4 regions of the Priestia sp. YIM B13491 genome follow, and region 1 is predicted to be linked to each of the others. Evidence: predicted binding sites of a transcription regulator. Region 1 holds the regulator's gene; each other region holds the start of a gene.
What was found. The regulator LexA, encoded in region 1, represses DNA repair genes until DNA is damaged. The targets are predictions, from matches to a motif close to CGAACATATGTTCG.
Positions count from the first base shown of each region.

Region 2: a site for LexA is predicted at 2,134-2,147, ahead of uvrB (excinuclease ABC subunit UvrB). Genes of this name have one in related genera too.
Region 3: a site for LexA is predicted at 2,821-2,834, ahead of ACFX4E_RS24185 (Y-family DNA polymerase). Genes of this name have one in related genera too.
Region 4: a site for LexA is predicted at 6,007-6,020, ahead of ACFX4E_RS14920 (Y-family DNA polymerase). Genes of this name have one in related genera too.

Region 1 covers NZ_JBHZOR010000001.1:797,242-805,692, reverse strand. The annotation lists gene tkt (transketolase) at 1-221, opposite strand, end outside; gene ACFX4E_RS04085 (DUF896 domain-containing protein) at 389-619, opposite strand; gene ACFX4E_RS04080 (YneB family resolvase-like protein) at 689-1,357, opposite strand; gene yneA (cell division suppressor protein YneA) at 1,411-1,740, opposite strand; gene lexA (transcriptional repressor LexA) at 1,887-2,504, shown strand; gene ACFX4E_RS04065 (magnesium transporter CorA family protein) at 2,716-4,161, shown strand; gene ACFX4E_RS04060 (ArnT family glycosyltransferase) at 4,378-5,883, shown strand; gene ACFX4E_RS04055 (GtrA family protein) at 5,904-6,296, shown strand; gene ACFX4E_RS04050 (glycosyltransferase family 2 protein) at 6,293-7,270, shown strand; gene ACFX4E_RS04045 (cation diffusion facilitator family transporter) at 7,309-8,286, opposite strand; gene ACFX4E_RS04040 (APC family permease) at 8,396-8,451, opposite strand, start outside.
Region 2 covers NZ_JBHZOR010000005.1:144,355-152,805, reverse strand. The annotation lists gene pruA (L-glutamate gamma-semialdehyde dehydrogenase) at 1-151, shown strand, start outside; gene ACFX4E_RS19305 (sigma-54 interaction domain-containing protein) at 218-1,879, opposite strand; gene uvrB (excinuclease ABC subunit UvrB) at 2,215-4,194, shown strand; gene uvrA (excinuclease ABC subunit UvrA) at 4,201-7,077, shown strand; gene ACFX4E_RS19290 (hypothetical protein) at 7,165-7,476, shown strand; gene ACFX4E_RS19285 (DUF4097 family beta strand repeat-containing protein) at 7,515-8,451, shown strand, end outside.
Region 3 covers NZ_JBHZOR010000010.1:742-9,192, forward strand. The annotation lists gene ACFX4E_RS24160 (ABC transporter permease) at 1-275, opposite strand, end outside; gene ACFX4E_RS24165 (ABC transporter ATP-binding protein) at 272-1,177, opposite strand; gene ACFX4E_RS24170 (PLD nuclease N-terminal domain-containing protein) at 1,174-1,413, opposite strand; gene ACFX4E_RS24175 (transcriptional regulator) at 1,539-2,084, shown strand; gene ACFX4E_RS24180 (hypothetical protein) at 2,474-2,725, opposite strand; gene ACFX4E_RS24185 (Y-family DNA polymerase) at 2,882-4,147, shown strand; gene ACFX4E_RS24190 (YolD-like family protein) at 4,161-4,439, shown strand; gene ACFX4E_RS24195 (hypothetical protein) at 4,774-5,763, opposite strand; gene ACFX4E_RS24200 (YiiX/YebB-like N1pC/P60 family cysteine hydrolase) at 5,824-6,519, opposite strand; gene ACFX4E_RS24205 (hypothetical protein) at 6,537-6,953, opposite strand; gene ACFX4E_RS24210 (hypothetical protein) at 7,187-7,486, shown strand; partial or broken gene ACFX4E_RS24215 (hypothetical protein) at 8,006-8,095, shown strand.
Region 4 covers NZ_JBHZOR010000003.1:714,933-723,383, forward strand. The annotation lists gene ACFX4E_RS14905 (restriction endonuclease) at 1-2,694, opposite strand, end outside; gene ACFX4E_RS14910 (DUF6946 family protein) at 3,025-3,720, shown strand; gene ACFX4E_RS14915 (hypothetical protein) at 3,924-5,054, opposite strand; gene ACFX4E_RS14920 (Y-family DNA polymerase) at 5,530-5,928, opposite strand; gene ACFX4E_RS14925 (DEAD/DEAH box helicase) at 6,221-8,451, opposite strand, start outside.

The DNA.
Region 1 (8,451 bases):
TATAATAGTGCCGATCCGTGTCCTGCTGATAATACAAAGCGGTCACGGTTGAACCAGTTTGGATTCTTTGGATTGATGTTCATAAATTTTGTCCACAATGTATATGCCATTGGAGCAGCTCCCATTGGCATACCTGGGTGACCTGAATTTGCTTTTTCAATCGCATCGATTGATAAAGTACGAATTGTTGCAATCGAAAGATCTTCAATACGTTGTGTCATACTCTTCATTCCTTTCAAAACTATGTACATATGTTATCATACTAATGATTTGCTTATTTGTACAATACTTGAACCAAAAAAATTTCCACTTTTACAGTTTTTGTGCCCCTTATTAAAAATATACAAAAAACTAGAGGGAACACTCCCTCTAGTTTTACTAGAACGTCTTAGTGAAGACGCTTCTTTTTACTCTCTTTTAACTTCTTAGGCGTAACATCTTTACCTTCTTCGTCTACAACTTTAATCGTATGAAGGTGATTTGTCATAGATTGTCGGAAAACTTTTAAATATTCCTGACGTAGCTCTTGCTGTTCTTTCGCTTCAGATTCTGTCAGACCTTCAGCCTTTGCCTTTTTTGAAAGAGCATTAATACGAGCAAGTTTATCTTTTGATAGCATATAAAACCTATCTCCTTATAATCAATAATTAAAATTACCGAACCGCTTCGGCAACATGTAGTCATCTTACTAAATCTCTTTCGTTTTATCAAGAGATTGAGCACTCTCTTGGTACTCTTGATAGCGGCGATGTACCGTCGCTTTTGAAATATTATAGCCAAAACCTTTTAGCGTAACTGAAATTTCAGCAAAGGTTAAGCCGTTATGACGAAGGCGGACAATTTCTTCAATAGGCGCTTCTTTTTTTTCCCTTCCCGAGTTAACTCCTTGATTTTTTAAATTTTTCTGCGGACGATAACCGTTTTCTACGGCTCTTTTCATTCCTCTTCTAATTTTAGCATTATGTAATTTCCGCTGATGCTCTTCCACTAAGCTAATAATATCTAACACCATTGAATCAGATTCTGAAAGCTGAAGCTGACCTTGATGACTAATCGTATAGATGGTAGCATTTTCTTTATGAAAAGCATGAAGCAGCGCAATTCGGGCATTTCCTCTGCCTAATCGTGTTTCGTCTTGAATAAGCAGCACAGAGATCTTCTCTTCTTTCATTGTATGAAGAACATCCAAAATACCCTCTCTGTCTACGTCATATCCGCTTGCTTTTTCCATCACGACTTTTTTTACGTCTAGATGGTGAAGACCAGCAAGTTTTTTTAATTCTTCTTGCTGGCGCTGTAAAGATGTTTCTTGGGTTTTTTTATCCGTACTGACACGGCAATAAATAATGGCGTCCACTTTTATCACGACCTTTTCGGCTTCTAACAATATTCAGGAACGGCCGTTACACACTACTGTTCAATTGCCACTTGATTATGTAACTCTTGTTTTAAAACAGGAATATATAATTTATCTCCAGGAGATAAAGACTGGGCAGTGTCTGAGTTTAAATCATTGACGTCTTCAACCCATTTGACAAATTCATTGGTGGTCAAATGATGGTGATTATGATACTTGTTGGACAAGTCCCAAAGCGTATCTCCTTTTGTAATAGTAACCGTTGAATATTTGTCTAAATCTACTTTATCCGCTCCTAAAACCAGCGTCAATACATATGTAAGTGCAGCGATTGCTGCAAAAAAAATAGCGTAATGTTTCATAGAATGTAAGAATTGTTGCATATTATGATCCCCCTATCAGAATATATGTTCTTATTTTATTGAGAACATTTGTTTCTGTCAATGGAATTCTTCGAACTTATGTTTGTATATTGACACATCACGTGGTATAATTCACCTAAAGAATAGCTAAAATCGAGGTGAAAAATATGAAGCTATCAAAACGTCAACAAGACATACTAGATTTTATTAAGCACGAAGTAAAATTAAAAGGTTATCCGCCTTCTGTTCGCGAGATTGGGGAAGCGGTAGGATTAGCCTCTAGCTCCACTGTACACGGGCATTTAGCTCGTTTAGAAAGCAAAGGGTTAATTCGCAGAGATCCAACAAAACCAAGAGCAATCGAAGTTCTTCAACTAGATGAAGTAAACATCCCTAAAAGCAATGTCATTAATGTTCCTGTTATCGGTAAAGTAACAGCGGGTCTTCCTATAACAGCCGTTGAAAATGTGGAAGAATATTTCCCTCTTCCAGATAAATTCGTTTCTCCAGATGATCATGTATTTATGCTTGAAATTATGGGAGAAAGTATGATTGAAGCAGGTATTCTAGATGGCGATATGGTAATCGTACGTCAGCAGCAAACAGCTAATAATGGAGATATTGTGGTCGCTATGACCGAGGACAACGAAGCAACGGTAAAACGTTTCTTTAAAGAAGAAAATTTCGTTCGTTTACAGCCTGAAAATTCAACGATGGCGCCTATTATTCTTCGCCACGTAACGATTTTAGGAAAAGTAACTGGTGTATATCGCACGATTCACTAATCAGACACTGTATGTAAAACCAACTAATCATGATGTTAGTTGGTTTTTTTACGTTTGTTTTCTAAAAAAATTGGCATATTATAAATGATACGTTGAATCACCGCAGGCAGGTAGAACGGTTTTTGTAAAGCTTGTTTCACCTTTTACTTTCTATCTGCATTTCCTCGACTCTTACAAGGAAATACAACCGACCATAAGAAGGATGTAGTTTATGACCAATACACCAAGGAAAACAGAACCATTTCAAACCATTGTACCTACCAAAGCAATGAACATGTTTCTTTTTCCTTTTTCCTTTGACCGAAAAAATAAAGAGCAGCTTGTTCATGCACTAAAAGAAAATTTGTTCGAATTTTTTTCCATTCAAAAAAAACATTTAGAAAAAGAATACTACGGAGAACAGTATTACGTATCTCATGATAGCCTGGATCAATATTTTCTTCCTTACATTGAATGCATTCTATTCCCTGACTCGTGCGAAAAAGAAGGGTTGCTTCGATTTTCCAAAAAAATAGACCATACTATTACGTTACACACTTCCTCCACCACCGTGTCTAGCAACGTGCTGTCTGTGGATGTTTTTTTATGTCCTTTTGAAATTGGCGTCATGACCATTCGCACTGAGATGAGCCATAATCATTACACCTATGATGATATTTTAGAATTCATGAATCATTTTCGTGTACTAGAACCGAAGCTTGCTGAAGAGCATGGATCCACCATTACCTATGAACATCATCGCTATAGCAAAGTGCAAGATTATATTTTTTCACAGCTTGCGCCATTTTTGAACGAACACATCAAGAAAGAAGCCACGCGTGAACAGCACGTTGGGAGCCTTCCTTATTTTATCGATGAACGGATGTTTGTGTTAAGTTATGTAACGGTAAATCAAGAGCAAGAAATTAATTCCACAACTTTATTTCGTACTGGGCAGCTAAATAGCTATACGCCTGACGGGAAAGCGTTTATTTCTGCACACAATCATGAGTATATTAAAACGTATAATACTAAACACGTGTATGAAAGGTGGGCTCCTGAAACCTATTACGTCATAACAGACCATGTGTTTTCGTGTATTTCTAAATCGACAGACTCTAAAACGGATCAGCTTTTGATGAATCATCTATTTGGCCAGCATTACTATAATTTATTTTTACATTTTTTCTATAAAATCGTGTTGCTAAAATTATCTTATGAATATTCGCAGCTCACGTTTCATAAAAATTCAGAGGGCATTGAACGACTAATCCGCTCTATTACCGTGTTTTCAGGTAAATATTTATTTTTAGAAATTAGCTCTCGCACAGAAGGTCAAGAGTTTTCTGAGCTCTTTAAAAAAATCTTTCATATCAATTCTCTTTATCAAGAAGTCAAAGAAACCCTTGGTACTTTGTACCAAAATCAAGAGAAAATCGCAGCCAAACGTCACAATTACTTATTATTAATTTTAACGATTTATACGGTTCTTTCCGGTATTTACGGAATGAATTTAGTTATTAGCAAACTAAAGGGAAACATCAATTGGGATAGCATGAAGCAGTTTTCTATCTTTGAATATATCGCTTTAATAGTAGCTCTGTCAGGAATTCTGATCAGCATTAGTCTCGGAGTGAGTTCCCTATGGAATTTATTAAAAGGTCGGTTTAAAACATAAAAGCTGTTCGCATACGTATGGATGCAAACAGCTTTTTCTATTACAAAATCGTTTTCCTACTCGGCTTACCCTTTTATCAAACGTTATGCCGCTGTCGTAATTTCAGAACAATCTAACATTATACTCTATAAGAAAAATATATACAAAATAATAAAATATGGTATCATAGGGTAGGAATTTTGTACCTTATCTTTGAAATAATTTGCAGGAGGTAATATGCTTAACTCATTTTTATCCAAAAGCCTGATCTTTTTATGTGTCATTATTCTTACATGGTCTCTATGGGGCAGTTATAATGCGATGACAAATTCATTGGAATTAAAGGGCTTGGCTTTAAGTAATTCATTTATTATTGAAGGAATCTTTATCACTTTCCTTGTCATTTTTCTAATAGCTATTGCAAGTAGATACATGAACAAAACTGTTTTTTTTATTTCACTGATCGTTTTGACCTTAGGTATTCGACTAGCATGGATGCTTTCTGTTCAAACGCCTGTAAAATCTGACTTTCTTGTCATGTTAGATGCCGCGCGTAATATCGCAAAAGGAAATTATGAATTTAACCAAAGCGTTTATTTTACTACATGGGTATATCAGCTAGGCTTTTCATTCTATGAATCTGTTATTATTCGCTGTTTTGGAGATAATATTTTCATATTAAAATTGTTAAATATTTTTTATTCCACTGGAACCGTTATTTTTATTTATTTAATTGGCGCGAAAGTATTTAACGAACTTGCTGGGAGAATGACAGCTTTTCTATATGCGTTCTACATTCCGAACATTCTCTATAGCTCAGTGTTAACTAATCAGCATTTAGCTACTTTTTTATTTTATGCAGCTTTTTACCTTGTTATAAAAAGATTTGCTCATAACAAGTTTAGCTGGCTTTATATTGGCCTTCTATTGTCGTTAGGAAATTTAATGCGTCCTCTAGGACCCATTATTATCGTCGCTGTTTTCATTTATTTCATCTTGCAAATTCTTCAACCTTACATTAAAACGAAGAATGCTGCTGAGTTAAAAGCTCGTCGAAAGAGAATAGGAAAAAACCTCGTAGGCATACTGGCTACTTTTTTTATTGCAAATGCGCTGATCAACTATTCTTTTGTAGCTAGCGGCATTTCTAAATATCCTTTAAGTAACAGAGATCCTTTATGGAAATTCGTCATTGGCTTTAATTACGAAACAAGCGGTTCCTATTCTTCAGAGGATGCTAGTCGTTTTATGGGTATGCCAATTGGAGAAAAACGAGCTGAAGCAGAAAAAGAGGTAATTAAAGAACGGGTAGCAGATAAAGAGCAGCTTTTAGATCTCTTTCACATTAAATTCCTAAATATGTGGGGAGGAACGGATGCATCTACATTTTGGAGCATTTCATTAACTCCTCAAGAAGATGTACCTTTTAATAAAGAGAAATTAATTAGTGCTGCTCAAAGTTATGAAAGAATCATTTACGTTTCAACTACTATTCTTTCCATTATTGGCCTTATATGTTTATTCGTGAGGAAGCAGGATAAATATCCATATACACTGTTTTTATTACTAATCATAGGATACGTTCTTATTCACTTGCTTATTGAAATTCAAACTCGCTATCGATTCTTTATTTTTCCAAGCTTTATGCTGCTCGAAGGATTTGGTATTTCAGTGATTCTATCCTATTTAATAGTACGATTTACTAAAAATAAGCCCAAGACAAAATGTGAAGAGATAAATTAAATGGAAGGGATTATACAACCGTGATAAAATTCCTGAAATTCGGTTTTGTAGGTATAATGAATACCCTGCTCACTATTATCAGTTACTTAGCACTCATTCATTTTGATATGAATTATATATTGGCTAACGTACTATCTTATTTTATTGGCGTTATAAACAGCTACTATTGGAACAAATCGTGGGTGTTTCAAGCAACTGTACATAAATGGATGTTAGCTCAATTTTTCATCGTAAACCTTATTACTTTAGCAATTAATACAAGCTGCTTATTCCTTCTTGTACACTATACACCTGCTAATCCAATAATCGGACAACTGTTGTCTACTTGTATAGGAATGTTTATCAATTTTTTCCTTAATAAAATATGGACGTTTAAGCACACAAACCATCGCTCGATAGGAGGTAAAGCATGAAAGAACTAATTTCAATCGTGGTACCTATGTATTTTGAAGAAGAAGTAGCTAATGAATGCTACAATCGCTTGCTTTCGGTCATGCATAAAAACCACATTAACTATGAATTCATTTTCGTCAATGACGGCAGCACCGACCGAACAATTGAAATCTTGAAAGACGTAGCGGCTATGGATTCTAACGTAAAAGTTATTGATTTTGCTCGTAATTTCGGGCACCAAACTGCCGTAACAGCAGGCATTGATTATGCTCAGGGTGATGCTATCGTTATTATTGATGCGGACTTACAAGATCCGCCGGAAATGATTCCCGAATTAATTGCTAAATGGCAGCAAGGCTATGAAATTGTATATGCAAAGCGCAAGAAACGAAGCGGAGAGACCTTTTTTAAATTAGCCACGGCTAAATATTTTTATCGCTTTTTAAATTATATGTCCGATATCGAAATCCCTAAAGACACGGGAGATTTTCGTATTATCGACCGAAAAGTAGCGGATGTATTCAAAAAAATGACTGAACGCAATCGTTTTGTACGAGGAATGATGTCTTGGATTGGCTTCAGGCAAACATATGTAGAATATGAGCGTGATGAACGCTTTGCTGGTGAAACAAAATATCCTTTAAAAAAGATGATCAAGTTTGCTTCAGATGGAATTATTGGGTTTTCAACGAAGCCTTTGCGTCTAGTAATGGTTATTGGCTTATTATCGGTTTTTGTATCACTTTTAGTGTTAAGTTATTCGATTGTTGTTTGGCTGATAGGTAAAAATATTCAGCCTGGCTGGACTTCTATTATGGTAGCTATCACCTTCTTTAGCGGTATTCAGCTACTTGGTTTAGGTCTAGTCGGACAATACATCGCAAGAATTTACGATGAAAGTAAAAATAGACCTATTTACGTTGTACGTGAAACCATTAACTTCTCGAAAGCTTCAACAGATTCTCCAAACGTACGTGAAAAAGTATATAGCTAAAAAAACAAGGAAGAAAACAGTTGTTTTCTTCCTTGTTTTTATTCTTTTTGAAGCTGTAAATCACTTGGCGCCCAGTCCGGAATTCCATTATCTTCATCAAATTCAATAATGACATCCGTTACTCCTTTTTCCTGTAAAATACGATTTTCCAGACGATCTTTAATATCATCAGCTTCTGCCACTGTTAAAGAAGGATCAATTTCTACTTTTAATTCAACGTGAAGCTCTTCCCCTTCTTTCATCACCATTAACGTTTGAATATCACGCACTTGTACATCTTGCATGACAATCGCGCCAATTTTTATTTCCATTTCTTTATCTGCTTCACCAAGGGCTCCAGCAGCATTATCTAAAAATACTCGTCCTACTACAAAAAACATCATAAGCCCAATTAAAATAGAAGCAATTCCTTCAGCTTGGTGAAAAGGTGTAAACCGTGAAATGAAAACGGCTATTAACGCCAATACGCCTCCTCCAGTAGCTACCAGATCTTCCATAAAGACCAGCTTGGTTGCTGGCTTTGCTTTCTTTAAATGAACAAAGCTGTGCGTAAAAACATTGACCTCTGCGGTATTCATTCCGACATCGTGCAAAATTTCTTTCATTGCCTTAAATAAGACAAACATCTCAAGCAATACCGAGATGCCAAGTACTGCAATATTTAAAATAAAGCCTGAAGACTTCGTTGGATGAAGAATATGGTGATATCCTTCTTTAATCGTTTCAAACGCCATAATCCCTACTACAAGAACCGCTCCTAATAGAACAAGATTAACCAATCGGCCGAAACCATTTGGAAATCGTTTGGTCGGGGCTTTTTTACTTAATGCCGAACCTATAAAGACAAAAAACTGATTAGCTGCATCTCCTAAGCTGTGCATCGTTTCAGCAAACATTGCTACATTCCCTGTTAAAGCGAATGCAACCCCTTTAATAATGGAAATAATGGTATTCACTATAGCGGCCATGATGGCCGATTTATTTCCCTTTCGCAACAATTTAATTAATTCACTCATACAATCCCTCCGTTTGCGCCTTTGATGAGATTCGATTACGGTTAGTGTATGTGAATTTAAAAATTAAAAACCTCCAACATCTAAGTTGGAGGTTTTTAGTCATGTTTCATTATTTTTTAAAACGATACGGTACAGTTGTAACGATTACGTTTTTACGGTAAAGCA
Region 2 (8,451 bases), on a different contig from region 1:
CTTATATATTAACAAAAAATGTACAGGAGCATTAGTTGGCGTCCATCCTTTTGGCGGTTTTAATATGTCCGGAACGGACTCGAAAGCCGGAGGGTATGATTATCTTCTATTATTTACACAAGGGAAGATGACAGCGAGAAAACAGAAATAAGTTCAGTCTATAGGAAATCAAAAAATTCGACACGAAGCATCTTTAGCTTCGTGTCGAATTTTTTGATTAGTTTAGTCCGTATTCTTTGATTTTGTTGTAAAGGGTGCCGCGTGAAATGCCAAGCAGATCTGCTGCTGCACTTTTGTTTCCATAGGTTTTTTGAAGAGTCTCTTCTATTAGCCTAGCTTCTTGAAGAGAATCTTCTTCTTTTTGAACTTCTGTGAAAGAACTTGCATCCTTCAGATTGTCAGGAAGGTGCGTCAGGGTAATCAACGACTGATCACTTAGAAAAATCATTCGTTCAATCGTATTTCTCAGCTCGCGAATATTGCCTGGCCAATCGTATTGCATAAAGGCTTCGAGAACTTCAGAGCTAATGAAAGGAGCCTTCTTTTTATACTTCTTGCTGAATTCCTGTACAAATTGCTGTGTTAATGCTTCGATGTCTTCTTTATGGTCTCGAAGCGGCGGAATAATAATGTTGATGACGGTCAGTAAATAGTAAAGATTTTCATGGAATTCACCGGCTTTTAGCAACTCTTCCAAAGGCGTCGTGGTAGAGGCTACAATTCGGGTTTGAACTTGAATTTCTTCCGTGCCTCCAACGTGATAAAAGGATCGTTCTTCCAAGTAACGGAGAAACTTAACTTGAATTTCAAGAGGCATTTTATCAATTTCTTCAATAAATAACGTCCCGTTGTGAGCCTGCTCCAGTTTTCCCGCAATGGTAGTTGGATCTTCTGAAAAGACATCTTTTTGATGACCAAAGAGCTCAATTTCCAGGAGTCCCGATGGAATAGTGGCGCAATTTAAAGATAAAAAAGGTTCTTTATGTTTGGATCCACCGTAGTGGATAGCCTGAGCCAGCATTTCTTTCCCAGAACCAGGTTCTCCCGTTAATAAAATAGGCATATCTGTAGATGCCACTTTTTTGGCAATGTCAACGGCTTGCTTAATTTCAGGACTGATACCCGCGAAAGAAGAAAATGGATTATCTTTTGGGATGAGAAGAGACACATCAATTTCTTCATTTAATCTTACAATATTGGTAATGTCATGTTCAGTTGCGACTCCACCTATGACTCGATTGTTTCTTATAATAGGAGATGCATTGATGAGCACGTGAGTTTGTTCATTAGGACGATGATACGTTCCGCGTACAGGGCGCCCTTCATTTAGAATCGTATGTAGAATGATGGATTCATCTTTGAAATGCTCTCCGATTTTTCTACCCATAATATCATCTCTCTGAATCTTATACGTATGTTCCGCAGCAGTATTCCACAAGATTACATTTCCTTCATTATCGACGGCTGTCACTGCATCATTAATGGTTTCTGCCAATGTATCAAAATAGGAAGCTAATATCTCATTTTGGCTATGCAAATGTGTAATCCACTGTGAAGGTGTTACAAGTCCTATTGTGGTTTCTTGGTTTTCTGCTTGAATGAGGACTGGTCTGTTCCAGTTTGTGTTGGCTTGTAAATTGGCTAACGTAGAAGTAGAAGATGAAGGCCAATTTGTATCCGCTATTACTTTTTTTATGGACGATGCCTCGTCATGACCTGTTAACAGGTATCGTTCATCTTTTTGTATTACATAAAAGGTACTTGCTGTGACTATAACGAAGTCATAGTTTGAAAGTTCAGATTTCACTTTAGCTAAAGAAGTTGATTCTTCAACTGTTATAAAGGAGTTATTTATAAGAACTTGATCAACGCTTGCCATACTAAACCCCTCTCAGTACATATTTTTTATACTGTATCATAATTTAGAAATTGGCGCAAAAGCCTATCTCTTTCAAACAATTATGCAGCTTACTTTCTTTTATTGCTTTCATCTAAAGAGTTGTATTCCCTTCGAAAAGGGTAGTATAAGAATTTAGTGGGTAATAAAGTAACAGGGTAAAAAATAAAAACAAACAAACACTATATAAGATTAATACTCATTAGTTTCATTTATGATTATAAAGTGATAAAATACGAATATCAGTTCGTGTTTTCGGTTTTTACATATCGTAATAAAAATAGATAAAACAAGAAAATGGAAACGGAGGCCTTCATTTGAAAGATCAGTTTGAATTAGTATCCCCATATCAACCGCAAGGTGATCAGCCAAAGGCAATTGAAAAGATCGTGAAAGGAATTAAAGAAGGTAAGCAGCATCAAGTTTTGCTAGGTGCTACAGGAACGGGAAAAACCTTCACCATGTCTAATGTTATTAAGGAAATAAATAAGCCGACACTAATTATGGCTCATAACAAAACGCTTGCTGGTCAATTGTACAGTGAGTTTAAAGAGTTTTTTCCTAATAATGCAGTTGAATACTTTGTCAGTTACTACGATTACTATCAGCCTGAAGCCTATGTACCTCAAACAGATACATTTATTGAAAAAGATGCAAGCATTAATGATGAAATTGATAAACTTCGTCACTCGGCAACGTCTTCTCTCTTTGAACGAAAAGATGTCATTATTATTGCCAGCGTGTCCTGTATTTATGGTTTAGGTTCTCCGGAAGAATACAAAGAAATGGTCGTATCTCTTCGAGTAGGAATGGAAAAAGAGCGTAATCAGCTGCTTCGTACGCTAGTGGATGTACAGTACGAAAGAAATGATATTGACTTTAAGCGCGGAACGTTTCGCGTTCGCGGTGATGTTGTGGAGATTTTTCCTGTATCTCGAGATGAACACTGTATTCGCGTTGAGTTTTTCGGCGATGAAATTGACCGCATTCGAGAAGTTGACGCTCTAACAGGAGAAATTATTGGAGATCGTGAACATGTAGCTATCTTCCCGGCATCTCACTTTGTCACGAGAGAAGAAAAAATGCGTGTTGCCATTCAAAATATTGAAAAAGAACTAGAAGAACAGCTAGAGAAGCTAAAAGAAGCAGGAAAGCTTTTAGAAGCGCAGCGCTTGGAGCAGCGCACGCGCTACGACCTAGAAATGATGAGAGAAATGGGCTTTTGTTCGGGAATCGAGAACTACTCTCGTCATTTAACGCTTCGTCCCGCTGGTTCTACACCTTATACACTGCTGGACTTCTTCCCGGAAGATTTCCTTCTTGTTGTCGATGAATCACACGTTACGATTCCTCAAGTTAGAGGAATGTACAATGGAGACCAAGCGCGTAAACAAGTGTTAGTAGACCATGGTTTCCGCTTGCCGTCCGCATTAGATAACCGCCCGCTTAAATTTGATGAATTTGAACAGCATATTAACCAAATTGTTCATGTTTCTGCAACACCAGGTCCTTACGAACTTGAGAAGGCACCTGATGTAATTGAACAAATTATCCGTCCAACAGGATTATTGGATCCAAATATCGAAGTTCGACCAATTGAAGGACAGATTGATGATTTAATTGGAGAAATTCACGACCGGATTAAGCGAAATGAACGAGTGCTCGTTACGACGTTAACAAAGAAAATGTCTGAGGATTTAACGAACTACTTAAAAGAAATTGGCATTAAAGTTCAATATCTTCACTCTGAGGTGAAGACGCTCGAGCGTATTGAAATTATCCGAGAGCTGCGGCTTGGAAAATATGATGTGCTCGTAGGAATTAACTTACTTCGTGAAGGTTTAGATATTCCGGAAGTTTCGTTAGTAACCATATTAGATGCGGATAAAGAAGGATTCTTGCGTTCAGAACGATCGCTTATTCAAACCATCGGACGTGCTGCGCGAAATGCTAATGGACATGTCATTATGTATGCAGATCGCATCACAAACTCCATGGATATTGCTATCAATGAGACCAAGCGTCGTAGAAGTATTCAAGAAGCTTACAATGAAGAGCATGGTATTACACCGACAACGATTCAAAAAGAAGTTCGAGGCTCAATTCGTGCAACAGTAGTAGCAGAAGATACAGAAACGTATGAAGAAGCACCGGCATTTGATAAGCTCAACAAAAAAGAAAAAGCAAAGCTCGTAGAAGAAATGGAACAAGAAATGAAAGAAGCAGCCAAAGCGCTTAACTTTGAACGCGCAGCTGAGCTTCGTGACTTGATTCTAGAATTAAAAGCGGAAGGGTGATAAAACATGGCGATGGAAAAAATCGTGGTAAAAGGTGCACGAGCCCACAATTTGAAAAATATCGATATTGAAATCCCGCGAGACAAATTAGTGGTATTAACAGGGTTATCAGGTTCTGGTAAATCTTCTTTGGCTTTCGATACAATCTATGCAGAAGGACAAAGACGTTATGTCGAGTCGCTTTCGGCATATGCAAGACAGTTTTTAGGTCAAATGGATAAGCCCGATGTAGATTCAATCGAAGGATTGTCGCCTGCTATTTCAATCGATCAAAAAACAACGAGCCGAAACCCTCGTTCAACCGTCGGAACTGTGACCGAAATCTATGACTATTTGCGTCTTTTGTTTGCTCGTGTAGGAAAGCCGATTTGTCCTAATCATGGAATTGAAATTACATCTCAAACGATTGAGCAAATGGTAGATAGAATTTTAGAGTACCCTGAACGCACAAAACTTCAAGTACTGGCACCTGTGGTATCTGGACGAAAAGGTACCCACGTAAAAGTGTTAGAAGATATTAAAAAGGAAGGGTACGTTCGCATTCGAGTAGACGGAGAAATGCGTGAAATAACAGAAGAAATTGAACTGGAAAAAAACAAAAAGCATTCCATTGAAGTAGTGATTGATCGCGTTGTTGTAAAAGAAGGTGTAGCCGCTCGTTTGTCGGACTCTTTGGAATCAGCTCTTCGCCTTGGAGAAGGGAAAGTAATTATTGATGTGATAGGTGAAGAAGAACTGCTTTTTAGTGAGCATCATGCTTGTCCAAAATGTGGTTTCTCCATTGGAGAACTTGAGCCCCGCATGTTTTCATTTAATAGTCCGTACGGGGCGTGTCCAACGTGTGACGGGTTAGGAACGAAATTGGAAGTGGATAAAGATTTAGTTATTCCTAACTATGACTTAACGCTTCATCAGCACGCAATTGCACCTTGGGAGCCAACAAGTTCTCAATACTATCCGCAGCTGCTTGAAGCCGTATGTACACATTACGGCATCGATATGGATGTGCCGGTTCGAGATATCCCGGAACATTTATTTGATAAAGTATTATATGGCAGCGGTAAAGAAAAAATTTACTTTCGCTATGAAAATGATTTTGGCCAAGTAAGAGAAAATCATATCGAATTTGAAGGTGTGCTTCGGAACGTAGAACGCCGTTATCATGAAACAAGTTCTGATTATATCCGTGAGCAAATGGAAAAATACATGGCTCAGCAAGCTTGTCCAAAATGTAAAGGAAATCGTTTAAAACGCGAAAGCTTAGCGGTGCTTATTGACGAAAAGCATATAGGAGATACAACCCGCTTCTCAGTAAAAGAAGCATATGATTTTTTTGAAAGTCTCAGCCTATCTGAAAAAGACATGAAGATTGCAGATATGATACTGCGTGAAATTCGTGAGCGTCTAAGCTTTCTCATTAACGTGGGGCTTGATTACTTAACATTAAACCGTTCTGCTGGAACTCTCTCAGGAGGAGAAGCACAGCGGATCCGTTTAGCTACTCAAATTGGTTCTCGTTTGACGGGGGTTCTTTATATTTTAGATGAACCTTCTATCGGTCTTCATCAGCGTGACAATGATCGCTTAATTCGCACGATGCAAGATATGCGCGATATTGGAAATACGTTGATTGTTGTAGAACATGACGAAGATACGATGATGGCAGCTGATTATTTAATTGATATCGGACCAGGAGCCGGCGTACACGGGGGGGCTGTTGTTTCTCAAGGAACGCCTCAGGAAGTGATGGAAGATGAAAACTCTTTAACGGGTCAATATCTATCAGGAGAGAAGTTTATTCCTCTTCCAGCGGAAAGACGGTCAATAGATAAAGATCGGATGATTGAAATTATAGGAGCAAAAGAGAACAATTTAAAAAACGTAAAAGCAAAGCTTCCGTTAGGTATGTTCACGGCTGTTACAGGTGTATCTGGATCAGGTAAGAGTACGCTCGTAAATGATATCCTTCATAAATCATTGGCGCAAAAGCTGCATAAAGCAAAAAGCAAAGCAGGAGAACATAAAGAAATCAAAGGTATTGAACACTTAGATAAAGTCATTGATATTGATCAGTCTCCCATAGGCCGTACGCCTCGTTCGAACCCTGCAACGTATACAGGTGTATTCGATGACATTCGAGATGTATTTGCCCAAACAAACGAAGCAAAGGTGCGCGGATATAAAAAAGGCCGTTTTAGCTTTAACGTGAAAGGCGGCCGCTGTGAAGCTTGTCGAGGAGACGGTATTATCAAAATTGAAATGCATTTCTTGCCAGATGTATACGTCCCTTGTGAAGTCTGCCACGGCAAACGATATAACCGTGAAACTTTAGAAGTGAAATACAAAGATCAAAACATTTCAGATGTGTTGGATATGACAGTTGAAGATGCGCTTCACTTCTTTGAAAACATTCCAAAGATTAAGCGGAAGCTGCAGACAATTTACGATGTAGGACTTGGCTATATCACGCTTGGACAGCCGGCTACTACTTTATCCGGTGGAGAGGCACAGCGTGTAAAGTTAGCTTCAGAGCTTCACCGCCGCTCAACAGGAAGAACGCTGTACATTTTAGACGAACCGACTACCGGTCTTCATGTCGATGATATTGCACGATTATTAAAAGTGCTCCAGCGTTTAGTTGAAAATGGAGATACGGTTCTAGTGATCGAACATAATTTAGACGTTATCAAAGCTGCTGATTACCTTCTTGATTTAGGGCCTGAAGGTGGAGATAAAGGCGGACAAATTGTGGCTACGGGTACGCCAGAAGAAGTGGCAAAAGTAAAAGAATCCTATACGGGTCATTATTTGAAGCCAATTTTAGAACGTGACCGTAAGCGTATGGAGAAAAAAGTTGAAAAAGCAGAGGCATTAACTCGTTAAAAGACACCAGCATTGGTGTCTTTTTTATAAAGAATGAAACTTTTTAACTCATTAAAACGTAATACATGATATAAGGAGCTGATTATTATGGAAGGAAATCGCATACTATCTTCCTTAAATTATTTTAGCGTTTTCTTTGCACCATTTTTATTACCTATTATTATTTATTTTGTTGTTCATAACATAGAAGTAAAGAAACATGCAAAAACTGCATTTTTGTCACATTTATTACCTATCGCTACAGCGATCTTGTTCTTATTTTTCTTGCTTCCTGCTCTTACTGGCTCTAGTGGAACGGTATTTATTCTTTTAATTGTAGCTTTAGTTGTTGTTTCTTTAGTTAATGTTGTTGTGTTTGTATGGAATATTGTAAAAGGGATACAAATATTAAGCAGATAAAAGTTAAATGACTAAAACGTAAAGAGGAGATGGAACGTATGAGTGAAAAGCGTAAACAAATTTTACAGATGGTAGAAGAAGGGAAACTTAGCGTAGATGAGGCTTTAACTTTGCTAAATTCACTGGAAAAAGACTCAGCTAATGATTCTTCCTATGCTACGCCTGATAAAGCTGAGCTATCCCCTTATGTAGGAGGAAAACAGAAAAAAACGTACGCTTCTAAGTCATCTCAAAGCTCTTTAAAGGAAAAATTATTTACATTTGTAGATCAAACAGTAAAAAAAGTAAAAGAAGGAGATTTAGATTTTAACTTTGGTCCTTCGATTGACGTTCAGCACATCTTTCAACAATCAGAAGCATATATTCAAGAGATTGACGTAGATTTAGCAAATGGAAGCGTTCAACTCCGACCTTGGGGAAGTACAGAAGTACGAATAGAGTGTGAAGCTGCTATCTACAAAGTAGAGAATTCGGATGAAGCGCGCCGCACTTTCTTGCAGCATACGGCATTTTCCATCGAAAATGGCAAATTGCGCTTTGCAATTCAGCAAAAGCAAATGAAGGTGAAAGCGATTATTTATATTCCAGAAATGGAATATGAACGCGTCAAGCTCCGTATGTTTAATGGTTCAATCGATGGGGAAAGACTAAGCGTACGAGACCTGAAAGCCAAAACAGCTAATGGTACCATCCGCTTTTACGATGTGAACAGCCATTCTCTTGAAATGGAGACATCAAACGGGCATATGGAACTTTCTCGAATACTCGCTTCGAAATGTGAGCTTGAAACAATCAATGGAACGGTTAAATTTGATGGAGATACAAAAAAGATTGATGTTCAGACATTTAACGGAGATATTGATACGTATTTAAAAGGAGAGCGCATTGAAAAAGCATTTTTCAAAACGACTACAGGAAGCATTACGCTCTATACGCCGCCTCACCTCTCCGTTGATGGAGATTTGAAATCTAACT
Region 3 (8,451 bases), on a different contig from region 1:
ATCATAGAAATTGCAAGAATCATAAGACCAAGCTGATCAAACTGAGATCCTAAAGTACTTGCTAGTACTTCTCCTCCTTTTTGTGCTGTCATACTCGGATCAATGGTAATTCCCTGACCACCGCCTCCTAATGCTTCTAGAATTGATGGCAAGTAATGAGTTATTACTGGCTGCGTTGCCCCTAAAAATACAAAAACAATCGGTAGCCAAATTACCTTAAAATCACGTAACATTTGAACATATTCTTTTTTTATCAGTACAATTAAGTTATTCATTTCTGCACCACCAATTTTAAGAAGATTTCTTCTAAAGTATCGTTATTCATTTCAAATTTAACGATGTCCACTTTATGTTCGAGTGCATTTTGCAGCAATAAATTTTTATTTTTTTCGATACTTTCAACCTTTACTTTGACTTTAAGCCCAATAACTTCTACGTCCTTTACGTAAGGCAGTTTTTTTACATGGTCTACCCACTTTCGGTCCTTCGCTGTGATTTCCACAATTAACTTATTTTCGCTATTGCGGTTTAAAAGTTCGGTAATCTTTGTATCTTCTATTTTTGTTCCATCTTTCATAATGACAAATCGTTCACAAATTTCTTCCGCATCGCTTAATATATGGGTTGATAATAAAATGGTTGTATCTTTTTTTATTTCTTCAATCAGGTTTAACACTTCTCTTCGACCGATTGGATCTAATGCGGATACCGGTTCATCCATAACAATAAGAGAAGGTTTATGTAGTAAGGCTTGTGCTATACCAAGTCGTTGTTTCATTCCTCCAGAAAATGTACCAACCTTTGAGTTTTCTTCGCCCTTTAGCCCAACTTTTGTCAGAATCTCCGGTATCGAGTTTGTTAATACTTCTTTTTTCAATCCCGAAAGTTGACCCATAAACGTAAGAGTTTCTCTTGCTGTCATCCAATGAAAAAAATTAGGGTACTGTGGTAGGTAACCAATTTCTCTTTTCATTTTAGATATTTTTTTCCCATTCAATAAAACTTCACCAGTATTTGGATCGATGATATCTGAAATCACTTTTATTAATGTAGATTTGCCTGCTCCATTTGGCCCGATTAACCCGACACATTCCCCTGATTTCAGTTCCATCGAGAAATTATTGACAGCAATTTTCTCTTTAAATGATTTTGTTACATTTATAATCTCTAATTTCAAGAGTTCTCACCATCCTTTCTCCCTATAACAAAGTAAAGAATAGGTCCAAGTGTATTAACAAAAAGAATAATTAGGGCCCATATAAGGACATTTTCTCTTGTCTTTCTATGTCGGTATAAATCAATTAGTGCGATTAAAACTAAAAGCGTCCCCACTGCAATAACTGGCAATATAACGGGCAGAAAAGCCATAAAATCAAGATCTTTAAGGTCGTTTAATCCATAATGTAGTTGCATTTTCAACATTCCTTCCTAATCTCATTATCATTATTAATAATGATAAATCAAATGCAGATTCGTTGCAATCATTATTCTCATTATTTATAATAAGAATTAAATTTAATAAATAATAAGGTGATTGGATGAGTACTAAAGTTGAAATATTAATGCATCCGGTGAGAATAAAGATTTGCCAAGCATTAATGAGAAATAGAGAAAATGGGTTAACACCATTAGAAATGGTGAAAATTCTTAAAGATGTGCCCCAAGCAACTCTATATAGGCATCTTCAAACTATGTTTGATTCTGGTATTGTTTGTGTAATTAAAGAAAAAAAAGTAAAATCGGTTTCCGAAAAATATTACGCTATAAATGAAGAAGAGGCAAAAATTGACGGAAGTGAATGGAGGGAATTATCTAGCAAGGAAAAGTTAGACTATATTTCTTATTACCAGTTATCACTTATGACACAATATCAAACTTATCTTAAGAAATTAGGGGAACAAAACAGCCAAGAGGACGGGGCAACTTTTTCTGTAGTGGAATTAAAGATAGATGAGGAACATTTTATACAATTTCAAAACGAATTAAACGAATTAATGACTAAATACTACCATACCCAGAGTAAGGGAAACGAAAAAGAAGCCCCAGTTCGGACCATCGCTATTACAATTATTCCAGATACTTAAACTAAGTAAATATTTAGGGGGATTTGGTAATTAGAATACCGGACAAGTACCCATTATTTACTCGACATTCAATTGATCGATTATGGTAGCTTTAAATCTTATAAAAATATAGGCTGATGATTCCTTAGCGCAGGAGTCATCGGCTTTCTTTTTGTCTAATCTTGCTAGGCTTATGTTAGCAGGGACCCTTACAAAAAGTCGTAAACAAACAACTAGAAATCCCTTAACCTGTTTTAGCAGAAGATTAAATGTAACAGGTTAATTCCACCTTCAATTTTCATGTTTCTTTTTATACCAGCCCTTAGTGTATAAATTCTCATATAATTCATTCGTAACTGATCCCTCAAAGATAAAAAATATGTAGAAATCCTCTTTTACTAAAAAACCATTTATTTCATCTTATTTTTTCTTTTGAATTCAAAACTCACCATATAAGCTATTCCTAACGAAATAACAGCAGCAATACTAATCTTTATGTAAGAAATCTCTAAAGCCCAAGGACCGTATTTATGTGGGTTCAAACGATACATAGACCACCACTGTCCATTTTCACCTTTAAAGAATGAGACGATAATCCATAAAAGAACTAAGAACAAAAACCATGAAAAAAAGATAATATAACTAGACAGTTTTTTATTCATTGATCAACCCTCCGTCTTCTCAATTCATATACAATGTTCTTCTCTCTTATTATAGTAACAATAATCGGGAAAACTTTAGAGTTTTTGTTGAATAAAGAACGTTTGTTCGTATATAATGAATGAAACAAACGTTCTTTTATTTAAGGAGTTCTTTTAATGGATTATGGGCAGCTACCAAACAGAATCATTATTTGTATCGACATGAAATCGTTTTTTGCCTCAGTCTCCTCTGTCATACGGGGGGTAAATCCATTGAAAACAAGGCTTGCGGTGGTAGGAGATACCAAAAGGTCAGGATCGGTTGTGTTAGCTGCCACACCCTTATTAAAGAAAGAAGGGATCAAAACAGGAAGTCGCCTTTTCGACATTCCTAAAAGGAAAGATATCCATGTGGTGAATCCATCCATGGAGAGATATATCAAGGCTTCGAACTATATTTCGAGTTTAGTGTTACAGTATGTGGCTCCTGAAGACTTTCATGCCTATAGCATTGATGAGTTGTTTATTGATGCGACAGCTTCTCTGCATTTGTTCGCTCAAACACCAGAAGAATTAGCTCACAAAATCATCAATGAGATTTATCGTAAGACACGGCTGACAGCTACCGCAGGCATCGGTCCGAATCTCTTACTGGCGAAGGTGAGCTTAGATCATGAGGCCAAGAATAGCCCAACAGGAGTTGCGTATTGGCGATATGAGGATATTCCCTTTAAGTTGTGGTCCATTCATCCGATGAAGGATTTCTGGGGGATCTCGTCTGCTACGGAAAGGCGCTTGAATCGTTTGGGCATTCACTCCATAAAAGAACTCGCTCTTTCTTCTGTAGAGATGTTACGTAAAGAATTTGGTGTCCTGGGGGAAGAGTTGCACCAACATGCGAATGGGATTGATTTTAGTCGTATTTCTGATGTGTACATTCCTAGCTCTCGTTCTTTCGGAAAGAGTCAAATTTTGTTTCGGGATTATACAAACCGAAAAGAAGTGGAATTATTGCTGTTGGAGCTATTGGATGATGTGTGTTTTCGTTTACGCATGCATCAAGTGGTGGCTCAAACAATCCATTTATCGATTGGCTACAGCAAACAAACAGGTAGAGGCTTCTCCAGACAAAAGAAAATGGGGAGAGCTTCGAACTTGAGCCAAGATATCTTTCCGTATTGTTTAACTATTTTACATACGCATGATAGTGGAATGCCGATTCGCTCCATTGGCATTTCATTATCCAATACAAGCATCCAGGAAGAGGAGCAAATGAGCTTATTTGAGGATATTGACCAACGTGAAAGAGCCTATGCTCTTGCTAAAACGATTGATGACATTCGGCTGCGTTATGGGAAGAATAGTGTACTACGTGCGTCTAGTCACCTTCCTCATTCAACAGCTCGTTATCGAAATGGCCTTATGGGTGGCCATAAAGCGTAAGGAGGAAAAAGAGATGGAACCTAGAGGAATGAAAAAATGGCGGCCATTCGCCACTATGCCAGAGCAATACATAGGGTTAAAGGAGATTATAAATAAGCAAGTAGAAGTAGCTCAACCTGTTTTAACAGAAGAGCAAATGAAACAAATCAATTTCATCTTGATTGAAGCCTTACATACAAATAAACAAGTATACCTTACCTATTACAAGAAAGGCCAATGCATAACAGAGACAGGATTCATTCAGTTTGTTGATTCCCTTGGGGATTTATATTTTAACCAGTGTGACACCTAAAAGAAAGCTGCCTCTTTATACATTCCGAGGTAGCTTTCTTCTTTGATTCTAATTCTCTCTAACTGGTTTTTTATAGAAGTTACAGGTGCATCAATCCGTATTGTAATTCCACCATGATACCTTCTTTATAAGGATAATTTCAATTTATAAACTTTAACTTCTCTTTTAGTTCTTCAACTTTCCTTTATCCAATTCTTCTCTCAAATGATTTTTCACATAGTCGTTCACAAACTCCTTCATATTATGGACATTCACTTTAATTGGGAACGTCTTACCTAATATTGAAGTAAAATCTAATGCGTATAAATAAAAAAAGATGTCTATAGATATTTAATTAAGATCCTTGTTTTATTATTATAAAATCATTGGTGTTATCTTTTAATTTTATAGAATTAGTCACCTTTTTCTGTTTTAAATCATATTTTTCAAGAGTTTTACTTTCTGTGAGATAATAAAGGCTATCTTTCCAGTATTTTGTTTTAATGATTGCTTTATTAATTTTTAATTCTGTTTGATATCTATAACTATCATTGTAAAGAACAAATGTTGTAGTATTTTTAGATGTATTATGTTTTATTAAAAATCCTTCTTTTAATGGAATAACTTCATTACCATTATTATATTTTAAATGAATCTCCCTTAGCTCGTTACTTTTGAGATTATAAATCAAAACTTTGCTTTCACTTTGCTTACCTTCTTCTAAATTAAACATTGTTAGATAAATTTTATTGTGTTTAACGTTCATATCTGACAGAGCGTATGGAATGCCTAATTGCACTTTCTTTAAGACTCTTAAATCTTTTGCCGAAAGAATATTCAAAGAAAATTGCTTATCTATGGGTTCATTCATATTTCTAGCTACAGTATATATTTTCTTACCGTATTCCTGTACTGAAAATGGTATGCCTTCTAATCTTTTGCTAACAAGTTCACCAGAGCTTTTTTTTAATTCATAAGTATAAAAATTTATATCATTTTTTTTATCAAAATTATAAACCATCAGTTCCCAATTACTATTATAAATACTAAATAAGGGATAAGGTAAAGAGGAATTTTGTTTCTTTACTTTTTCATTAGAAAGAGTAATTATTTTAGAATTATAGCTAGACAGTATATTGTACTCCTCTTCATCATAGGATATTTGAGTTAAACCTGATTCGTTTATATTTTTAGTTTTTATATTATCCAGTTCTTTGTCTAAAATTGTAACTTTGCTATTATTGCTATCTAAATCACTACTTAATACAGCTATAAATTCTCTGTGATTAGTACACCCGGTTAAAATACTTAAGAGTATACATATTATGGTTATATTCTTATACATTAAAATACTCCTAATTAAAAAGAAAGCGATATAAACTCATCGCTTTCTTTTTTTATAATATTACTTCAATTTATTACTTTTCCGAATATCAACAGGGAATACACCTGGGACACTACTTGAATCTAAATCATACCCTTGTTCTTTCCAAGCTCTCCATACCAACTGTGAGCAATACCATGAATCTGTTTTATTCTTGGAAGCAAAATTATAATTGTATGGCTCATATAGCTGAGCTTTAGTATATTTGACAGCTTTTGCTCTTTGAGAGGCCGTAGAATTTTTTACTCTTTGTACCTTCGCATCTTTCCATCTATTTTTCCAATTGTTGGACCAATAGCGTACTCCATCTTTAGATGGCCCTTTATTTCCATAAGCTTCAATGGTGTTAGCTGAGTCTACGACTATTGCAGCATGACCTCCTGGCCAGGCATTGGCGGTAGAACTACTTCCTTTCATAGTAGTCAATACATCCCCAGCACTTCCCATGGAACCAGACACAGCCGACGCATGATAATTATTTTGCTGGTCTGAAGATAATGACTCTTTTCTTATTTGGTTAACAGTTTCTTCTTTGACACTTTTTAGTTCTTTACTGTATTGACTGGAAAAATCACTATACTGTAATTCTTCACCCTTTTTTTGGTAGTAATCATCAGAATTTATTTCTTCAGCACTAGCGCTATTATAATTTCCCATTAACAAAGAAGTGCTTAAAGATAAAGTAATTATGGACAATAAAGCAGTTTTTCTGTTCATATAACATATCCTCCATTTTATTTTTTACTTAAAGATCCGTTACCACTTGTACCTTTGACATAAGGTGACATATTAAGTTGTTGTAACCTAATTGAATATGTACCATTTGTAAGAGATACTGTTTTGTTCAAGCTCTCTCCTGATTTTAGAGTCCAAAATTTAACTTCTCTATCAGGATAGCTATCGTAGGGGAACATTATAGAAACTCGCATACTAGCCTTTCCAGTGTTCTTAGCTTTGATAACGGCTGTGGTTTTTGTTTCTTTAGGCTTCGTAGAAAATATTTTCACCCATGACCCACTCGAACTAGTCTGGTTAGAAGTTAATTTTGCACTAGAACTGGCAGCTTGAGCTAGTGATGACGAAGTAAACACTAGAACAAGCATTAAAATTAATGCAGTTACCAACTTTTTAAATTTTGTAATTTTCTTCATAATTTATCTCTCCTTTCCATTTAACATATTACAAAAAAGTAAAATAATTGTAAATGGTATTTTGTTATTTTTTGTTATTTATTAGTTCAAATGTGATATATTCATTGTCGTATATTAAGATAAAATGGGAATGAAAATGCATTTAGTGTAAATTTACACTTTATGTATTGAAAATAAGCGCATATCCTGTATAATCTTAATAGTAAAATAAATCCAAAGGAGTATTAATAAAGATGAAAAGTATTTTTATTACTATCTTGTATTTAATTATAATAGTTGGGCTTATATTAATTTTTATTAATGATTTTTTTATGGTAAATCCAAGCATATTTCATTTTTCTGTAACAGAGAAGTTAGGGATTTCCCAATATAGCTATCTGGCTATATTTCTAGCTGTTTTTGTCCTTGCTTTATATTTACGCTTTGAAAAAAAGTTTTCGTTAAAGAAAACTATGATCATATCTTTAATTTTGTGTGTAATTATTATTCTAATTATGTTGATATTGATAGGAAGCGTTGCTGGTAATATATAAGCTATAAATTATATACCTATTCTAATGATAAGCATTTTTAATCAACATTTTATAACTAGAAGGACAAACATGAACAAAGATAATCAATTTTGTTCATGCTTGTCCTTTTATATACATGGAGAGAAAAGAGAGAGTACATATAAGGCTCAAAGAAAAGATATGTCAGATAGAAATACTATATAAAAAATAGCTGAAAAATTTAAATAGTAACGGGGAATAGAAAAGAATCATTTCTGTAATGCCTAACTTTGTTAGCTTCTCTTGAACAATCCTTCCTTCTTCATTTTTCTTTTATTTTTGCAACTTAACTTATAGCTTATAATTCGACTCATTTGTAACTCCCACTGCAAATATAAAAATTATTTTAAAAACCCTCTTTTCTCAGGAAACACTGTGCTAATCTTATTTTTTCTTATAAATCCAAAACCCATAATATAAGATATTGCTAACAAGATAACAACAGCAATAATAATCTTTATGTAAGAAAACCCTAAAGCCAAAAGACTGTGTTTTAGAAGATTAGACCCTTTGAAAACTAAGCTTGCTGTTGTAGTAGATACTAAATGGTCGAAATCTGTTGTATTAGCTGCCATACCATTAATAAAGAAACATATGCTTTTTGCTTTGGTGAAGAATACTACTCCTCTCCATCATATTTAATTGCTACCCTACTTTCCTTTTTGATCATCAAGATGAAGAAAAGCATTTAATTATAAATGTTGTAATAAAAGGAGAAGGCAAGTACCTTCTTTTTTATATAGCTATGTTTGTTTTTTAAATCTGGGATCTAGAATCTCTGACCAGCAAAAGAAAGCGTTGACATTTTCTTATATCATAAACTATAATAAGCGAAAGAAACCGGTTCCAAGTTAACTTCTTATTTACGAAATTGGCTCCTATGAAAGGAATCATTTAATTATATATATGTTGTTTTTTTAGTTTTTTTGGAACCGGTTCCTATTTGT
Region 4 (8,451 bases), on a different contig from region 1:
TTTAGTAAAGTAGTGATTTGTCACGACCATACCCTTGTCTAAATTATAGTATGACACTCCGGCAATTGCCTCTTGAACAGCCTTATTAGGAACCTTATTACTATAACATTTAGCTTGTATACCTATGGAGGTACCCTTCTTCTTAGCAATTACGTCGATACCATAGTCTCCAGAGCTTTTTGTAATTTCGGTAGTGTAACCCATGCGAGTAAACAATTTAGCTATAAAGAATTCGAATTCATATCCATTCATTGTATCAATCATTTCAATCGTAACTTCTTGATTAGATGAACTATCATCTGAATATAGATATGCTTCAAATTCATCTAAATCATCCTGCTTGCCAATCTCATTAATTAAATCCCTAACATTTTGTACCATTTGGTGGTACGGATCTGGGTTATGCCTATGATAAGAATCGTAGTCGTATGAAACTTTATTTTGATTTAATAAAAAGAATGTAAAAGATATCATATCATCATCATTTTCTAGGTTGAAAAAATCTAATGCTCTACAGGCCATTAAACAATTCGAAAGTGTCATATCTTTTATGCTCTTAAAAGATTCTGCATTTTCCTTTAAAAATGTAGAAGATATATCAGCTACTATGACCTCTTTAACTATGTTTCGTATTTCATAATCAATTAAATAATTCTCACCTAATACATACCCTTTTTCCTTCAAAAAATTTGAGAGTGGGGAGATAGTTTCGTCAAAAGATTCTTCCCATTCGAACATCGATACTAATTCAGTAAGTCTATAATGATTCTTAATTTCCTTAATATAAAAACGTTGGATTAACTCAAAAGGTTTACCAGTATTTAGGGATTGTCTTATTTTTTTAAGTTCCTCTTTTTGAGTATTATCTAGTTCTGTTAAATATTCTTTGATACCTTGCTCAAATTCATCATTAGGTTCGTATTCTCTTTGTCCTATAAATACACTCTTCGAAGAGCCGTGATCAAATATGCGCAAAGAATGTTTCATTATTTCGGAATCAGTCGGTAACTGCTGCCAATCAACCACATGTGTAGATGGATTCCACTTTGAATATGAATGGCAATATAGTTTATCATCCACTAAAATGATGATACAACTATAGCTTTCTCTTAAATCCATTAATTTAAAGTGATTTTTATGCTGTGTCTCTAATTCATTAATCCAATTCATTATATTCTCTGGAATTGGCCCTTCCCTATTTTCTATTGGTTCTGGATTATCAATAACTTTGACATATATATCTTTATTAGTATGGATATACAAATCATATAAAACGTAAGGTTCCCAAGGGTATAGTATACGGGAAATGAGGTTATATTCTCTTGGGAAATATATAGCCAAGGTATCATCTTGAAGTATATGAACTTTGCTTGATTCTAGAGCTTCGCGGTCGCGCGAATTCCATATATTTGTACACACATTTTGAGTAACAACCTCCCAGAGCTTATCAAGATTATCTAAAGGAATAAATTCAATTGAATCTGTACTATTTACAAAGATGATTTCAACACTATTACCAGTCAAAGTATTTAGAGTAAAAGGAAGAAGATTATTAATATCGGTCTGTGACGATTTCCACCATTTTCTTAATGCGCCTATTTCATCTCCATGGCAGTCAATAAACAGCCTTCCATCTCGGAAAGTTCGCACTTTTATCATATCGAAATAATATTGCTTATTATTATGAATTAAAATTTGAACTAATGTATCATAAATCCTATTCCACATTAACTCGTTGTTTTCAAGAGAGACTTCTTCTATTTCCGTTATATTGGGGGAAATCTTGATGTCAGCAAACCCTCTTGTTCTCAAGGTATATTCTATTAATCTATTAATCAAAGGATTTTCAGTTAATTCAATATGCTCTGAATCATATCCAATGAATAGTGTATTATCTCTTACTGCTTTTAAATAAAGTGTATCGAAATTGTATTTATAATTAGATTCTAATTTAAAATCGTGTATTAAAAAATCCCAATTATCAATTAAGTCTATTAGCAATGGGATAAACTCACCATCAATTAATGATTCATTTTGTTCAAGGTACTCTACTCTCTGTTCTAATTCCTTATAATCCTGAATCTGTTGCTTCCGTTCTCTTTCTGCTAGGAATTCTGTTTCTCCGTCCAACATATGTTTTGCTAGCAATTGAAATACTTGTTCTATTTCTGATACATTTCTTTCTAGATCACAATTAAGGTCACCTTTATTATAAAATGTTATAGAAATAGCGTGAGAATATAGATCTTGATTCCTTTCTTTTATCTTTAAAGATAAGTTAGGGACATTAGATGTGAGCTTTTGCTTAAATTCTGCCAGAATTTCTTCTACATTTTGATCTCTTGCTAGAAGATATAATTCATCATTACTCCATAAAATAACAGATTCAGAACCAAAATCTATACCTATCTCTTCTATTTCACTAAAATTTATTTGATAAATTTCGCTATGCTTATGGATGTTTGAGTGAGCATATTTATTTTTTTGATTACTCTCATAAATACCAATTTTTCTTTTTTTCTCGTCTACAAAAAGAACTTGATTCAGAGGGGCATTAATATACTGATAATTGAAACTAAAATCAGCAAACTTTTCTTTTGCATTACTCATAACTTCATCTTTTCTAATTTCATATTTTGATCTTTTAGGTTCTTTATTTGATACTTTTTGCTTTCTATTGAAAAAATTCCACACAATTAATCACACCTTTAAACAATAATAAGAACCAATGTATGAAGCCAGTGGAGTTAGTGGAGTTAGTATAGTTAATAAGTCTATATATCCATATAATAGGTCTTATTGTTTAGTTATTTTATTCATCATATCACGAGAAATAGTTAAATATTACAACTTTTATCTATAGCTAAAAAGATTTTTTTGAACCTTTTAAAAAAACTAGCCAGCCAGTGTCATATCATAAAATTAAAGAAAGTATAGACGCAATAACCTAGAATAGAACTGTTAACTAAATAGGAGGGATAGATTCTGAATCGTTCAAGAGAGAAGAAAACCACAAATTTTTATATACCAAGTAAGGGACCCGAAAATTGGGGAGAATTATTAGTAAATGAGATTGAGCAGTTTAAATCAGGATATTCTGCAAAAACGCTAGCATATTGCTGGGAAAACCAAAATGGGTTTCTATCGGATATCAAATCATCATTTCTCGATTCCAATATTGAATTATTTAAAAATGTTGAATTACTGTTAGGTCTACCAGAGTATAAGGTTAGCTCACCAGGTGGCAGTCGTGCTTCACAAAACGATATCTTTGTTTTAGCTAAAGGACTATTACACGAGAAGTCAGAGCAACTGATTACAATTGCTTTTGAGGGAAAAGTAAATGAGGATTTCGGTAGAACAATTGGTAAAAGACTAGGACTCGAACCTAGTAATAGTTTAAGAAAAAGAGTTCAATTTCTTCTTGAAACACTTGGATTAGAAAGGTTGCCTGACACGGATATTTCCAGACTTAGATATCAATTATTATACAGATCAGTTTCAGCAATCCTTCTTGCTCAAAAATTTACGCCTCCTAATGCTCTTATGTTAATTCATTCTTTTAGTGAAAGCGAGAAAGGATTTGTAGACTATGAAAAGTTTAGTTTTCTTTTTGGCTTAAATGCTGTAAAAAATCAGATAATAGGTCCTATTCATCTTAATGGAATTGATTTATATTTTGGATGGGTTCAAGGAGATCAAAAGTTTTTAATATATTAATTTCTAGAATGAATAAAATTAACAAGATTTAATTAGCAAATAAACACAGGAGATTTTCTACTGAATCATTATTAAAAACCTAAAATAAACATGTGTTTTTTTACATGTCTTTTCAAAAAAAGAAAATCACATTTGTGATTTTCTTTTTTTGAATCTTAATACCTTCAATTAATTTATTTTCATAAAATATAATAATTGTTATGTTAGTTAGAATATTGAACAACCCATTCTGCCATGATAGTTCTCCATTTTTTTATTTTTTCTGCGACTTCTGATTTAATACTCCATTCATCTTGTTCAGGCCTCTCAACTATTAAACGCTTCACTTCTACTAATCTATAAACCTTAAGAAAAAGATCAGTAAAACTAACACTCGGGTCATTAACAGATAAAATGAATAAGCTCATTCTATTGACAATATAAAGTAATATGTCAGGTGTTAAAGTTAAAGTAATTACATCATCTCGATCTTTCCAGAGTGCTGTAGGTACCTCGAAAGCAGGCGAATACGAGATGGATGACTGACTATTTGGTGTTAAAACCCCAATAATATCCCATTTTTCATATGGAATATCTATGATATTATCAACGTTATACTTTCGTAAATCGCGTTTTATTTTATCCAATAGAGATTGCTCAAGCTTTTGTAATTCCTCGTATTTCATTGAAATGGGGGCTTCATAATTATCGTAACGAATAACCGCGGATTGGAGCCATTCAGCTATGAATGCAGGATCATCTAACTGTTTATTAGGCAATTCTAGCACAGGTGATAATGTTAGTTTATTATCCAAAAGATATTCCCATGTTGTAATCTTGCTTATATCTCTTAATCTCTCAAAACAATCCAAGCAATCTACATATTCAATTTTTGTTCTAGAAAAGTACTCAATGGTCTGTGCGCTTAACGGATGTTTTCTTTCTTTATTAAAATCTTCATAAACTTGTAATTGAAAGCTTTTACTTTCAATTTCTTGTTTCATCTTTTGAGTTTTAGGACCCATACCTTTCTCGGTTCTTGTCATAAAAACCATACACCTAACGAACGGGTGAGTTCGTAACATCTTCGTAAAATCAGTTTTCATTTTCGATGCAATCTTACCATCTTTATCTATAGTATCATGATGTACCCCGTAAACGGCCAGTCTACTCGTCCTGCTTATTATTCCGTCGTTGCTCAAATCACCTAATGGCCCAATGGCTCTTGTAGCGCGAAATTTTCTATTCATTATTTTTTGAAATCTATTACAAAATTGTTGAAATTCATTTTCATCGTAACGTTGAATTTTAGAGCAAAATGCATCATATGTCATCGCTAGTTTTTCCAGTTTCATTCCTCCACATCAATTGAGTTTGATAATAATAGTTCTAAGTTCCTTTTATTATCTTTTCAAGTAATATTTATCTACTAATTTTTTAGAATAATCGGCTCATAACACTTAATCTTAAGGGATATTCCTAAAATATTCCCTTGAAATTCAGCGCTTTTTTTTTATAGTATAATGCACTTAATAAAAAGTTACAAAAATAAAAAAATTTATTATTACCATTAGAATGGACTAGATGGAGGTATAGCTAAGTGAGGGCTTATACGAGCTGGACTCAATACTTTGAGCAAAAGTATGATCAAAATTAGATTGTGGAACAGAGGGATCTGAGAAACTAGAGGAAGGGCCCAAGCTTGTTGAATGGCAATCATCTTCACTTAGTCCTACAGCATATCCAGTTAAAGCTCCCATCTTCTGATACTTCCTTACTTACAAAATAATAAATTGCTTAACCCTAATCTAATCAATTTTGAGATAGTTTTTAAAAAAAGATCTCAGTATGTATTTGATGAGCTAGCCCCTCTGGTGTTTCAACAAACAAATACAATGAAGCTGTCGTATCAATAAATAAATCTTCAATGCTATAGGCATGAAAATCATCAGGGGCCACATATTGTAACACCAAACTAGAAATATAGTTCGAAGCCTTGATATATCTCTCCATGGATGGATTCACCACGTGGATATCTTCTTTCCTTTTAGGAATGTCGAAAAGACGACTTCTTGTTTTGATCCCTTCTTTTTTTAATAAAGGTGTCGCAGCTAACACAACAGATCCCGAGCGTTTGATATCTCCTACAACAGCAAGCTTAGTTTTTAACGGTCTAACCCTGATATGACTGAGGAAACCGAAGCAAAGAACGATTTCATGTCGATGCAAATAATGACTCTGTTTGGTAGCTGCCCATAATCCATTGAAAGTACCCCTCAATAAAGAACGTTTGTTCTTTATTATATACGAACGAACGTTCTTTATTCAATACAAACGCTAAAGTTTTACCGATTATTGCTATTCTATTGGAAGTGAAGAAGCTGTGAATATTAAATTTTCTTATTCTGATAAGAAAGTACCTTTTGTTCATAGAAGAAACTCATCAAAAAGAAATTTTGTTCCCGTTAAGCAAAGGCTTCTTTAAACTAATAATGAAAAGTAGGATGCATATTTATCCCGCTTAACTCATTATGTATTTTTGTACTTTCACTGTACTATTTCTGCTATTTAATATGTAGTCATTGTTCCTATCTGAATTTATACCCCCAATACTTTCAGCAAAAATGTAACCAGAGTAATCTATCCAAATTATTTTATTTTCCTTTTCAATAGGGTACACTTTCCAATGTTCTTTAGAATCCTTTGGAATCTCTCTGAGTAGCTTTACTGGAATTTTAGCTTGTGTTAATGTGGTTTTCTTGTTTGTATTTGTAAAATGATTTTCGGTCCATTTTTGAATTTTTCTTACGTCAAATATGCTATCATCTATTTCTTCATACATAGCATAGTATTCACTGTAGTACTTTTGTGCTTTTTCATTTGCTTCTTTTCTAGTTATTTCAATATTACATGACATTATAAAAGCGACCACAGGGTCTAATGTTCCCCAATTTATTAATTCTTTTATCCAAAAAACAATCCAGGGAAGTTCTGTTTTTTCCCAATCTTCAATTTTAAAAGCTACTAATTCTCCTTGATAAACCTCGTCAAATGCTAGAGATAGTACTGTGCCAATTCCCCAATTATACTTATAATTAAAGTTTTCATTTATAAACTTAATCCAACCAGCTACGTTTTTTTGAGGTTTTATCGTAGCATTTTCCGGAGAAAGCCACCAATTTAATATTAATTCCCAACTAACAAAGGCTTGGTCTTTACCCACGCCTTTTTTTATTGTAAATTTTTTTAACTTGTTTATCTCTTTCACATTATTTATAAGGAATTCTACTCGTTGCTCTTTATTCCATTTAATATAGTCAAAACCTGTTTTTAATTGGGATATAATTTGTTCATAGGATTCAATAAGTTGAACTGCATATCTTGGTTCTACACTTGATTTATAAAATCTTCTTCGTTTTTTACTATCCGGATATATATCCTCAATTAGGGATACTCCCCTTCGAACAAACACTTTTTGAGTTAAAGATTGTTGAGAAGTTGAGTAATATGCATATGTTTTCTTCCACAATTCAGTTAGCATATGCTCGACTCTTACTAAATTCATATTATCATCAGCTTGTTCTATTTCAACTATCGCAGCAATTAGAATACTATCTAAAGTATCTAGAGCTTGTTCAGCTTCCATCCCAGAATTCTCTTCAAAAATTTGTTCATTTTCTGAGGGAATGGCTTTCTCTAACCAATCAAAAAACTCTTCTTCAGAATTAGATTGTGTGATTAATCTCCATTTATCCTCTATATACGAAATTAATGTAGCAAGGGGACTTATACCTGTATTTATATTATTTCTTTCCTTGTTCTTTAATAATTCATAATCATTAATTAGTTCTTCATAATAATGTCTTGCATTCCAAGAACCAGGTCCAACATAAGAAGATTTTGCTTCCAGGAAAATTAATGCTTTTCCCTCTGTACCATTTCCTGGCCGTCCAGCTCTCCCAACTAAATTAGCAAACTCAGATACTGGTATCTTTTCTCCTCTTCTTGCAAGAGTTGGTATTAACACGATATCAAAAGGCAAGTTAATTCCTTCAGATAATGTGGAAGTTGCAATTACAATTGCTATAACTTTTTTATTTATAAGTTCGATTAGCATTCTGGATAATATACTAGGCATCTTACCATAATGTACTATTATACCTTTTTTAAGTAACTTGTATTCAATTGAAGTTTCGCCATAATAATCTGCACATACTTTAAGACTTTTCTCCCAAAGGATTTTATTGTAACCAACAGTTGGTATATTAAAAAAAGAAGGTAGGGTGTTATCTTTAAAAACTCTGTCAATAATATGCAAAAAATCTGTAGCATATCCATTAATATGTTGTGCTATAGATATTAATACTGTCGATTGCTTTCCATTTTCTTTATTTTGAGCAAGTTGCATCGCTGCCCAAAATAAATATGGTCGAGATCTTTTAGTGAATTTCATTTTTTTACCAATATACCTTTTTGGTAAATTATTAAGTTCGATAGGAGCTGTGTCAAAGGGTGATGGAATAAAAGGAACATCTTCTGTTTTACTATCATTAAATGTTTTAAAGTTTAATGAAGAACCATTTAAAAGATCATATCGTATTTCAAAGTTTCCATTTTTAAAATACTCTAGCCTACCAATTAACTGACGTGTACTCCTATACCCAGATTCTTCAGGTATAGAGTTTTCTGTTTGAGTTATCCAATCGGATAATTTTTGTGCTCCAGTTCCAATTACAGCTGATAAAGCAACAA